One region of the Bacillus pfraonensis genome, then DNA from elsewhere that is predicted to be linked to it. Evidence: riboswitches for the same ligand, from Rfam matches in the RefSeq annotation. Region 1 holds a riboswitch; each other region holds the start of a gene.
The links. A riboswitch is a leader RNA that binds a small molecule or an ion and turns the genes downstream of it on or off. The one in region 1 is predicted to bind lysine.
Positions count from the first base shown of each region.

Region 2: another riboswitch for lysine. It lies ahead of lysA (diaminopimelate decarboxylase); the one in region 1 lies ahead of KFD70_RS02535 (aspartate kinase).
Region 3: another riboswitch for lysine. It lies ahead of KFD70_RS06530 (amino acid permease); the one in region 1 lies ahead of KFD70_RS02535 (aspartate kinase).

Region 1 is NZ_JAHCDO010000002.1:248,006-252,278, reverse strand. Features, by position in the region: gene KFD70_RS02545 (DUF4166 domain-containing protein) at 1-405, opposite strand, end outside; gene KFD70_RS02540 (DoxX-like family protein) at 410-1,318, opposite strand; lysine riboswitch at 1,518-1,704, shown strand; gene KFD70_RS02535 (aspartate kinase) at 1,936-3,165, shown strand; gene KFD70_RS02530 (response regulator transcription factor) at 3,313-4,032, shown strand; gene KFD70_RS02525 (sensor histidine kinase) at 4,029-4,273, shown strand, end outside.
Region 2 is NZ_JAHCDO010000011.1:182,805-187,077, forward strand. Features, by position in the region: gene KFD70_RS12955 (LTA synthase family protein) at 1-917, opposite strand, end outside; gene KFD70_RS12960 (DUF3888 domain-containing protein) at 1,125-1,520, shown strand; lysine riboswitch at 1,609-1,791, shown strand; gene lysA (diaminopimelate decarboxylase) at 1,974-3,290, shown strand; SAM riboswitch class I at 3,406-3,513, shown strand; gene KFD70_RS12970 (YezD family protein) at 3,584-3,727, shown strand; gene KFD70_RS12975 (phosphoadenylyl-sulfate reductase) at 3,813-4,273, shown strand, end outside.
Region 3 is NZ_JAHCDO010000005.1:34,995-39,267, forward strand. Features, by position in the region: gene KFD70_RS06525 (ABC transporter permease) at 1-859, opposite strand, end outside; gene KFD70_RS06530 (amino acid permease) at 929-2,353, opposite strand; lysine riboswitch at 2,504-2,686, opposite strand; gene KFD70_RS06535 (AAA family ATPase) at 2,916-3,575, shown strand; gene gapN (NADP-dependent glyceraldehyde-3-phosphate dehydrogenase) at 3,917-4,273, opposite strand, start outside.

The sequences.
Region 1 (4,273 bases):
TTTATCCACATAAAATGCAAGTGTTGATACAAGCAAATGCGGTTCACCAAAGTAATCAATAATTTCATTCTGCTTCGTATCCAAGTACATAACAGCATTGAAGTAACGTTTTTTGTTGCCAAACAGAAACATCCTATTCCACCTTACAAAGATAGTTCCTTTCGCATCCTTTTCAGCAGTATTATGTATCGTAAACGGTACCTCTTTTCCTCTTTCTGAAAAAAACATGTGAAATTTCGATGCAACTCGTAAAAATATTTTAACAAGAAACGATCCTTCATCAATTTCATCCATTTTCCCTTCACCTATAAAAGGATTGTTTTCCGTAATTGCATAACGTTTTTGTAATTTTGGATGTAGCTGCTGATAAGATTCTCCTAATAATCGTTCATAGATGTTAGTCACGCATTTACCCCTTCCTTTTTCTCTTACAATTTTTCGCTCTTGGTAAATCATCACTGTTCATATAACCAATAACTGATAATCCAATTAATATAAAATTTAAGGTAATAGGGTTAAATGGTTGGATAAAACTCAAGATATTTGTGAATCCTGCTGCAATGGTTAAACCAATTAAAATAATAATGTGTAGCAGCAATAACTTCTGTTTTTGAAATGGCAACAACCATATGATCCCGAATCCTATCTCTAAAAACCCAATTATTTCAAGAGCAAAAATGCTATTTTCGTTCGAACCAATAAGTACAGAAAGCATCCGTACCTCTTCTGGATGATTAAATAATACTTTTGGCACAAGCCCTTGATACACCCATACAAAAGAAAATATAAAACAAATAAACCAATACGTAATCGATTTCCTTATTAGCAAGCTGGGATGAAACCCTTTTTCTAACCATAATTTTAAAGCATCAAAGCTCCATGCTGTCGCCCACCCTAATAGTGGCCGAAATATATATGAATCTATAATTCTCCCTACACCGCCAAACCTCGTATCATAATCATACTGCGTTTCAAAGCAAATATTTTTCCCATTCGGTGTATACTTCCAATAGCCCCTTCCTATTTTTATCAATGAAAGTTTACTGCCTGTCCAAAATTTTAGCGAAGATATCCTTTCTCCTGTTTCCTTTTGTAATTCCCCTACCACTTCTCCTTCACCAGCTATTTCGAGTCCAAAACCAATTTTTGTTTTGTATAAAAAACGTTGTGGTTCATCTTCTTTTCTCTCTAAATATGATATTTCAGTAAACCGCGCATCCCACTCTGCATGTAACATTGGATCTTGCGTATACTTCCATAGTTCCTCCATTGATGTTTCTATTTCTGTTTGAACATAAATCGGTTTCTGTCTCTTCATCCTCTCTCCCTCCAATCCCTCTATATACTAATTTATATGTAAAATATGATTTCATCTATATTTTTCAAATAATTCTTTCATTTTATAAATAGATTTAATTTTCAAAATTTTTATAAAGCACTTGATTTCCTATAATATTTTAATTATTATAAAACAAATGTTACCAAATAACTTCATAAACCAAACACTCTCGCCCAAAACGTGAGATAGAGGTTGCAACGCTTATAAGTATTCTAAAGGAGACACAGAGATGTCGATGAGTTTAGAAAAAAGGAATCGTTGCCGAAATTGATAAATTTCTCTGCATTTATCAATTGGGGCTGTTTTCGAATAGAAACAGAACTGTCATATATACAGACGTGTATGTATGAAGAGCTATCTACAAAAAAGAGATATCATGCTTTATTATGATATTCCTTTTTTGGCGGTTTTTTTATTAGCTCCTTTTTCTGTTTCCTTTTTCCTGTAACAGCACCATCCTCACCTATTTGAGATGGTGTTTTTTGTTTTTCTTTCCGGTAACTACAGGAATATTTAGGGACTTATACATCTCTCTTATATGTTTTTTACGCCTTTCCTGATTAATGAATAAAAATGGACGAAAGAAGGAATTTGTAATGGAAACGATTGTTCAAAAATTCGGTGGTACTTCTGTCGGAAGTATTCAGCGCATTCAACATGTAGCAAATTTAATTATTGAAGAATATGAACGAGGAAACGGCGTTGTTACAGTTGTTTCTGCAATGGGCAAAAGCACAGATGAGCTTGTTGCACTTGCTACGGCTATTACTGAAAATCCAAGTAAACGCGAAATGGACATGCTCCTAACAACTGGCGAACAAGTAACAATTTCCTTATTAACAATGGCATTGCAAGCAAAAGGATATCATGCTATTTCACTAACAGGCTGGCAAGCTGGTATTACAACTGAATCTGTACACGGAAGCGCAAGGATCACTAATATTAACACAGAACGTATTCAATCTTATTTACAAGAAGGAACAATTGTAATCGTTGCTGGCTTCCAAGGATTAAGTGGAGAGAACGAAATTACTACACTTGGCCGCGGTGGTTCTGATACAACTGCTGTCGCATTAGCAGCTGCGCTTAAAGCGAAAAAATGTGATATTTATACAGACGTCACAGGCGTTTACACAACTGATCCACGCGTTGTAAAAGACGCATATAAATTAGATGAAATTTCTTATGATGAAATGTTAGAACTCGCAAATCTTGGAGCTGGTGTACTGCATCCACGTGCTGTTGAATTTGCAAAAAATCATAACGTCGTTTTAGAAGTTCGTTCAAGTATGGAACAAGAAAACGGAACAATTGTAAGGGGAGAATGTAACATGGAACAACAATCAATCGTAAAAGGTATTGCATTTGAAGATAACATCACACGTGTAACAATGAAAGGATTAGAACAAGGATCGCTTTCAACTGTTTTCTCTACATTAGCTAACGCTCATATTAATGTTGATATTATTATTCAAAGCATTACCAATGAAGGTACTGTACACTTATCCTTCTCTATTCATTCGAGTGATTTAAGAGAAACATTAGAAGTATTAGAACAAAATCAAGAAACGCTACATTATGAATCGGTAGAATATGAAAATCACCTAGCTAAAGTGTCTATTGTAGGGTCTGGCATGGTATCTAATCCAGGTGTTGCGGCTAGCATGTTCTCTACACTAAAAGAAGAAAATATTCATATTAAAATGGTAAGTACTTCTGAAATTAAAGTATCTGTTGTCATCGATCGCCTTCATTTAGTAGATGGCGTAGAAGCACTTCACCAATCATTTATGGCAAAAATTGAACCATTGGTACAAATGAATTAATTTGATTATGAAAATAACAACAAGGAATCTCTCTTTGTTGTTATTTTTTTATCTAACAAAATGGTATTATGTTACACTATTACATGTGAAATATTTTCCAAATATCTTTCTAACAGGTTCGAAAAACGTGTAAAGGTGGATTCCATAATGAGAACAGAAAAACTCCTTTTAGTAGATGATGAACAAGGCATATTAGATATGTTAGTACTTACGCTAAAAAAAGAAAACTTCACGCATATAACAACAGCTATCAATGGAGCTGAAACGTTACACCTTATTAAGAGTCGCCCATTCGATATTATCTTACTCGATGTGATGCTACCTGATATTGATGGATTTGAACTATGCAGACAGATTCGAAACTATACAAATACCCCTATTTTATTTGTAACAGCGCGTTCTAGCGATTTAGATAAATTAACAGGACTAGGAATTGGTGGAGATGATTACATAACAAAACCGTTTAATCCTTTAGAAGTCGCTGCCCGAATTAACGTCCAATTACGTAGACAACATATGATACAAGAACAGCGCAATGAAGAAAAATTAAACCTACATTTCGAAGCCTTTTCTCTATATCCTAGCGAAGGATTGCTAACAGTAAACGATAAATCTGTACATTGCACCGCTAAGGAACTAGAATTACTTACTTTCTTATGTACACACCCAAACCGAATTTTTACTGCTGAACAATTGTACGAACAAGTATGGGGACTGACCTCTATAGGTGATGATAAAACAGTCGTCATGCATATTTCTAAATTGCGTAGAAAAATAGAAGAAAACCCTAAATCTCCTACATACATTGTCAATTTGAGAGGAATTGGCTATAAATTTATCCCGCATACGAAGGAGCAACAAAAATGAAAATTGGTTTTAGGTTAGGCTTTCATTTTATTCGTAGTTTATGTATTGGTACTTTTTTTATGGGGATTTTTATGGTGATCTTTATGGAAGGCATACTACCTCTTATGGGAATAGGCAAAGATAACAAGGATACAGAAGCTCTTATCGTTTTTTCCCTCTTTATATGTACTCTTCTTATCGGTGCCATTATGTATGGCTGGCATATTAGTAGGCCTCTATTCCGAATGATTTCTTGGATTAA
Region 2 (4,273 bases), on a different contig from region 1:
TAGAATGAATTTTCTACAATAAATTCGGCATCGGATGTTTTTCCTTGTCCAGTTTGATGATAAAAGTTATCGAAGTAATAACTATCTTTTATAAACTGATTTAAAAATGGAGTAATTTCTTTTCCATTAATTTTTTTGTTGATAACAAAATTTTGTGTTGACTCCATTGAAATTAAAATGACATTTTTCCCTTTTGCAGCCCCAAATAAATTTTTGTCAACTTTATTATCCTTTGAGTTCACGTAGTTCTTGATTTCAGAAAAACCATCTCCGCTTGCAAAAACACGCTCTGCAGAAGATTTAGACTGAAGTGTAATGTCGAATAAATGATAGGTATATAAACCTAGGTTTTTCACAACAGTTTCACGATCAAAAGAGCGTGAGAATAATTGTGGTTTATAAATGACAGAAACAACAATTTGTAATGCTAATAGAGCTGTTATACCACTGAAAAAGGTTCGTTTTTCAGCACGAGATAACGGAGTGTTATCACAAAAACTTGGGAATTTACGTGAAATAAACATTAGAATAATAGCATCTGCAAATAGAAGTAATGTTTTGTACGTAAAGAGTTCTTTAATACTTGTTCCTAGATCGGCCATGTTATTTGTTTGGAATAAAACAGGGAATGTGACAAAGTCATTATAAAATCCATAAAACATCGCGTTTCCAAATAAAATAAATGACAGCAAAAAGCTGATGCCAATAATAATTCGATTTCGATATTTTGATGCTAATAAAGCTAGGCCGAAAAATAAAAGCAATGAAACAATTGGATTAAACAAAAGCATCATTTCTTCGAAGAAGCTATCAATTTTAATATCGAAGGCTAGCTTGTACACAATATATGTTTTAATCCATAATAAAACGACTGCAACAAGTGCAAATCGTAATTTTGGAAACAAATGTTGTAGCATAATATACTCCTCTCCTACTATAAGTGACGGTTCTAGTGATTGTATTTCTAATGATAGAAGTTTCACTTTATATATACGAACTGTCGTTTATCTTTATGTACTATTATACGAAAACAAAACAGAATTGTGGATGGTTTTTATAAGAATTGGTTAGAAAAAGAGAAAACGGAGACAATAACAATATTGCATTTTGATACGGAGGTTATGATGAAAAAGTTATTTTGTTTCATATGTAGTGGTTTTTTATTATTTTCCACCCCTACAGTTTTCGCTGCTCAATATGATGCGCCGTTATTAGAAGATGCTCTGTATTCTGTTTTGTTTCCACAAATAAATACGGCGATTGAAAAGCACTATGGGAAACAAAAACCATATGATTGTCCAAAGATTGTGAGCATGAAAAAAATGTATAGTGGTACATATTTATTTCAAACAGTAATTGAAGTGACAAAATATGAAGCTGGTATAGGTGGAAAAGTACTTCCTCCATTTGAAAAAATAAGAATCACATTTAATAATGATGAGGGAGAATGGATTGTGAAAAAAATAGATATAAAGCGCTTACCGAATGATACGAAATTGAATTGTAAAAAACCAATATAAAAAATTGTTTGACAAATAATTTATTCATTTGGTATTGTTAATACCAATATAAGATATTTGAAAATTAAATAGACTTACCTCATCTACTCTCAAAGGTAGAGGCCGCGATAGGAAAGAGTAAGCTATGGGAGATTTAGTGGAATCTTTGATCATAGATTGAAAGGGACTATTGCCGAAATATAAGAATGACCACCTCATTCATATATTGGTACTACATTGAATAAATGTAGTACTGTCATAAAATTTTATTTTATGGAGAGCTATTTGGAGATGTTGATGCGGTTTCTTATTTGAGAAGATAACAACTCGTTTATTTTTTCATGATACATGATTCCTAATAAGAAACGCGTGTGAACATTGTTCCGCGCGTTTTTTGTTTATCCAAAAGCGTGCTGCAATGAATAGAAGAAGATTGGGGTTATAAGTTTTAGAGGAAATAAGGGAGGAATTCAAATGTATTTACACGGCACAAGCCGAATCAATGACCAAGGACACTTAGAAATTGGAGGATGCGATACAACGCAGCTAGCAAAACAATATGGAACACCGCTTTATGTATACGATGAGGCTGCTATTCGTGAAAAATGTCGCGCATTTCATCGTGCATTCCAGGAAAGTGGGTTCTCTTACCAAGTAGCATATGCAAGTAAGGCGTTCTTGTGCATGGAGATGTGCCGAGTAGCTCGTGAAGAAAATATGTCTTTAGATGTTGTTTCCGGGGGCGAATTATATACTGCTTTACAAGCTGGTTTTCCAGCATCACGTATTCATTTTCATGGTAATAATAAGACGGAAGAAGAGATTATAATGGCGCTGCGAGCAGGTATTGGTTGTTTTGTAGTAGATAATTTCTTGGAAATGGAAATATTACATGACTTAGCAGAGCGGTATGGAAAAATTGTAAATATATTAATTCGAGTTACACCTGGAGTAGAGGCGCATACTCATGAATATATTACAACAGGGCAAGATGATTCGAAATTTGGTTTTGGAGTTTCTACTGGTCAGGCAATGCAGGCGATTCAAGTAGCACTAGAGAAATCAAATTATAACGTGTTAGGTATTCATTCGCATATTGGATCGCAAATTTTTGAAACAGCAGGATTTGTTCGGGCAATTGAAGTATTACGGAACTTTTTAGAAGAAATCAGAAAGCAAACAGGCTATGTAGTAACTGTATTAAATGTTGGTGGAGGATTTGGAATTCGCTACACAGAGTCTGATACACCGCTTACGCTTGAAACGTATGTGCATGCTGTAACGAATGCAGTGAGGGAACAATTTACAAGAAAGAATTATCCACTCCCTGAAATTTGGATTGAACCAGGGCGTAGTATTGTCGGAGATGCAGGAACAACAATTTATACAGTAGGAGCTGTAAAAGATATTCCAGGTATTCGTAAATATGTGTCAGTTGATGGAGGAATGACGGACAACTTAAGACCAGCTTTATATGGAGCACGTTATGAGGCAATGCTTGCCAATAGAGGAAGAGAAAATGCCGAAGAGATTGTATCAATTGCTGGAAAGTGTTGTGAGAGTGGGGATATGCTTATTTGGGATATAGAACTGCCACAAGTTACTTCTGGAGATTTGTTAGCAATCTCTTGTACAGGAGCATATGGATATTCTATGGCGAATAATTACAATCGCATTCGCAGACCGGCTGTAGTATTTGCAAAAGGCGGGGCGTCACAAGTTGTTGTCGAACGCGAAACATATGAAAATATAATTGGGAACGATCGCATACGCATAAAAGAGCTTGTGTAATCAATAAAAAGGAGTTGTTCGAACTGGGCAACTCCTTTAAAAAAATAAAAAATATAAAATATATCGGAAAACTAGGATTGAAAAAAATCAGAATTATGATAAAATACAAATACAAAGCTTATCAAGAGAAGCGGAGGGAACTGGCCCTACGAAGCTCAGCAACCTGCTTATGGGAGCAAGGTGCTAAGTCCAGCAAAATGGCATCCATTTTGAAAGATAAGGTAAAATATATTACCGAACAGTCTTTTCGAAATGGGAAAGATTTTTTTTATGAATAAAAAGGGGGGCTGTTCGTGGGAGTGCGTGGACATTTTGACGAAGTAGCTGAAAAGATTCAAACGATGCTTGCGGATATGAAATATGGTTCTATTACAATTGTTGTGCAAGATGGAAAAGTGATTCAGCTTGAAAAAAGTGAAAAAGTACGCTTAAAGTAAAAAGCGCTGACTAGAAAAACTAGAGGCGGTTTTAACCTATTGTATTAGGTTAAAACCGCCTTTTTGCGTTACAGGGGGAAAAAACATGCTGACGTATGAAACATGGAAAGAGGACTTCATTTCTTTTTCTGAAGAAGGTGAAACAAAAGGAGCACTGCAAGTATTAGAGTGGGCTTATAACCATTATAAGGGTGAAATTGTATACGCGTGTAGCTTTGGTGTGGAAGGTATGGTTTTATTGCATTTAATAAACCAAGTAAATCCATCTGCTAAAGTTGTATTTTTAGATACAAACGTTCATTTTCAAGAAACATACGATTTAATTAAACGAGTGCGTGAAAGGTTTCCGGGTTTCGAAATTATTGAAAAGCAACCTTCGCTCACACTTGAAGAACAAGCAAAGAAGCATGGGAATAATTTGTGGGAGCATAATCCAAATCTCTGTTGTAAATTAAGGAAAATCTTACCCCTTGAAGAATCTTTATCGGGTGGAAAAGCGTGGATATCAGGGCTAAGGAGGGAACAGTCTGAAACGCGGAAATATAC
Region 3 (4,273 bases), on a different contig from region 1:
CAGTTAATCGAATATATATACCAAAATAATCATTTGCACGTAAGAATGATAAAGTGTTCAAATATAAAAAAGTAGCTTGTTTTTTATGTAAGATAGGTTCTAGCCAACTTGTTAGCCATATTCTTTGTTTGACTTGTTTTTTCAGCTGCGGAACATCGGTGAAAAAGTTGGCACATTGGTAAAAGCGCATGTCCATTTTTTCTTCTTGTTCAATGATATATTCCCAGCCGATTCGTTTTGTTGGTTGTTTTACTGTATAAAGAAGTATAAAGGCTGGAAGTAAGAGAACAGCACCTAATAGAAGGACTGATACGGATTGAAAAAGCATGTAAAGAATCAGTGCATTGCAAGCGAATCGAATCATAAACCAGATGTGGCCGCTATCGTGATCGCGCCATATCCAATTGATATATAGGTTCCAACCTTTTAGTAACATTAAAATGAAAAAGATCGTACATAAAAATGGAACGGTTGTCTGTAATGTTTGCATTGCCAGTGGTGTAATGATTAGAAACGTGAATAGCAATGGAAATAGCTGCATGACATAGTTATAGAGAAGAGATTTTTTGAAATAAGATGTTAATTTCTCTTCAAGTGCCAGTAAATAGATAGCATCGGGCTTTTGGATAAACGTGCGGATTTTACATCTCGTTATCATGATTGTAAGCACAGTTATAATGATTAATAATGCGATTCCTTTAGAAGGATAGGTTTTTAAAAACTTGGCGTAATAATACGCACCGATACATGAGATAAAGATGAAGCTATATAATAAACCACTAATCATCCGGAAAAAATACATCATGCTGTTTTGAAGATGTTTTTGAAAACGATCGTTCCACAGTGTTTCAATTGACATGTTTTTCACCTCTATCATCTATTATAAAGGTTTCTTTCGTGCATCAAAATAAAAAACGAACAAATTGCTTTAAGCAACTTGTTCGTTTTTATTTTTTTTATTTCGTTTCTGATCACGATTCATTAATGGGTAAAAGGCAAAGCCAATTACGAATAAGCCAATTCCAAGAAGGAATGTTTTTATATCTGAGGAGCCAGTTTTAATAACCCATAGTGCATAGCAAAGCGCAATGACTGCGACGATACCATCCATAATTCGTGAACCCATTTCATTTTTATATGTTTCACCAGTTACGACCAGTTTTAATTGGAAGATCGGTGAAACGAGATAAGGGATTAAGTAAGCTAAAGTTGAGACGGTAATAACGAATGTATAAGCTTCAGCAATTGTCCCTGATAATGTTGAGAATAGGAAGACTTGCGACATAATATTTGTCAGTCTTAATGAATAAATCGGACTTCCTTTTTTGTTTGTTTTTGCAAAGAAGGAAGGGAAGAAGCCTTCTTTTGCTGCTTGATACGGCACTTCTGAGCTTAATAAAATCCAGCCTAAGATCGAGCCGAATAGGGAAGTAAGAGCAAGGAGCGCCATTAGTTTTCCGCCGCCATGACCCATTGCAGCATTTAATGCGTCAGCTAATGGACGTTCAGACGCTTGTAGTTTATCCATATGAAGAACACCCATTGTTAAAATGGTAATTCCTAAATAAATGGCAACAGTTATTAATAAGCCAGCAACAGTTGCATGTTTTACCGTTTTTGGAGATTTCGCACGGTTTGACAAAAGAACAGCTGATTCAATACCGATAAATGCCCAAAGTGTTGTAAGTGCAGCTAAATTTACTTGTGAAAGCAGTCCGTGTGACACGCCTTCTTTATCAATCACTGGTGTGTACCATTGTCCAAATTTTGAAGCTTGAAATGCAAACAAAGTAACAACGATGAAGAGAAGGAATCCTGTTACCTTCGTTGTTGTCGCTAAAAAGTTTAATTTCCCAGCTCCGTTTACACCGTTTGTTAAAATCATATGTGTTCCCCATAATAAGAAAGAACAGATGGAGAATGTAATGAGCTTTCCAACTTCCACATCGAAAGTACCAATTGAAAATAAGAGACGTGTATCTTTCATAATCGGGAAGAAGAGTGATAAATAACCTGCAAAAGATGTAATAATAGCAACATTACTTGCCCAGTTTGCGACCCAGTAGCCCCAAACCATGCTGAATCCAGCCATTTTTTTCTTTTTTGGTGATGAAAATAAGGCATATGCGTGACTTTGTGGTCCTGTTGTTAAATCAGGACGACGAATTGCTAAATTACCGAAAACAAGAGCTAGCATTAAAACACCGAACCCTGTTGTTAACCAAGCTAAAGTAACACCGAGAGGGCTTGCTGTTTGTGCTAATGTACTTGGCACCATGAAAATACCAGCGCCAACCATATTGCCGACAACAAATGCTGTCAGTACCCAAAAGCCCCATTTTTTCTGTTGCATAAAAAATACCTCCAAAGTTAGTATAACCAAGTCAAGCGAGGAGATATGTATGTCTTCCAAAAAGGAAGTAAGGTAAGCTTCATACAAAACAAAAAAAGCACGTGTCATTGTCGCTACGTGCTTTCTATCTTATAGGAAACCCACGACATACCTCTCGATAGCTCTCCACAAACAAATTGTTTGTGACAGTTCTGCACTTATTAAGTAGCAGACCCAGCAAGAATGCATGGTGGACATTTCTTACTTCGGCAACCATTCCTTTCCCATTCGTTCATCGATGCCACTACATCTCCCGAAATGATACTCTTAATGACTGCAACCTCTACCTCACCGAGATACGAATGAGGATTTATGTATTAAATTTACGTATTTAAGGGTAACAAATGAATTTTTATACGTCAATGGATATAGTAATAGTCAGACTATGGAGAAGACTTTGTTATTATTAGAAGAGGGAGCTTTTTCGAAATAGGTTCTTTTGAAAAAGCTTGTCGATAGTTGTGTTAAATTTATGAAGTGTAATGTTTAAATATTATTTTATAAAGAAGAACGGAGGTTTGATATGACGTTAATTTGTTTGGAGGGTGCAAGTGGTATTGGTAAAACGGCAACGTGTAGAAATATTGCGGAATTGTACAATGCTTATGTGATTCCAGAAGTGAATTTCTTATTTCAGCGCCCTAATCCTGAACTGGAAAATTGGTATCTCGAAAGGCAAGTTGAAAGATGGCAAATCGCACAAGAAAAACTAAAATCGTATGATGTAGTTCTATTTGATGGAGATATTTTTCAGCCCATTTGGTATAACTGGATTTATCAGGGGGAATTCCCACAAACTTTACCGTTTTTGAAAGAGTTTTATGTAAATCAAATGAAACGAAAACATATAGGATTTCCGGATGTCTACATTCATCTTTCTACAAGCGAAACAGAATTAAGAAAAAGGAAAGAAAATGATACTACCCGAAGACGAAGTAACTTCGAAAAACATCTAAGTCTTATAGAACCACAAAAGCAGTATTTTCAATATATGCATACTGTTTCTCCTAATGTAGTCCATTTTGTAGATGCAGTTAGTATTGAAGAGAATATAAAAAGTATTTTTGAGATTGTGTCTAATTTGAATAAAGAAAAGCATAATAATGATTCTGTAACTGTATTTGAGAATGTAATGGATTGGTTAATGAACAGTGATCCTAAAGCATGTGAGATAAGTGAATAGGGGAATGAAAGAATATATATCACTTGATTTTCTAACATATATATCCACTCGCTTTCTCTTTTTGTTCTCACCTGGCATGGGACCCAAAAAGACACTGACCGCCTCTACCTATGGCCGGACGCTCTCTTCCCACCTAAAAAGAATGGTTTTTTCCCGGTTTTTCAATTTGTATTTATCCCGCATTAACGGGCAGTAAGACCCCCACCTCAAGATTCAGAGGGAAACGAGGAAGATAGGTGGGAGATCAACTGCCCGTAAAAGCCCGATTGGTGAGGGCTGATTAAAGTTTCACTTTATATAAAAAGAAGCTAATCTACAGCCGTAGATTAGCTTCTAAAATGTTACATTAAGTTTAATACAGTTACTTTTTCACGTGTCATAGACTCAAGGCTCTTACGAATACCTTGTGCTCCCATACCAGAACCTTTTACGCCGATGAATGGGAAGTGGTCAGGGCCACGCTCTGTACGTCCGTTAATTTGAACAGAACCAGTTTCGATTTTGTTTGCAATTGCAAATGCTTTATTAATGTCTTTTGTGAAGACACTTGCTTGTAAGCCGAAATCTGATTTGTTCGCAATTTCAATTGCCTGCTCATCAGAAGAAACGCGGATGATTGGAAGGATTGGACCGAATGGCTCTTCCCAAGCAACTTTCATATCCTCTGTTACATTGTCAATTAATGTTGGGTAAATTAA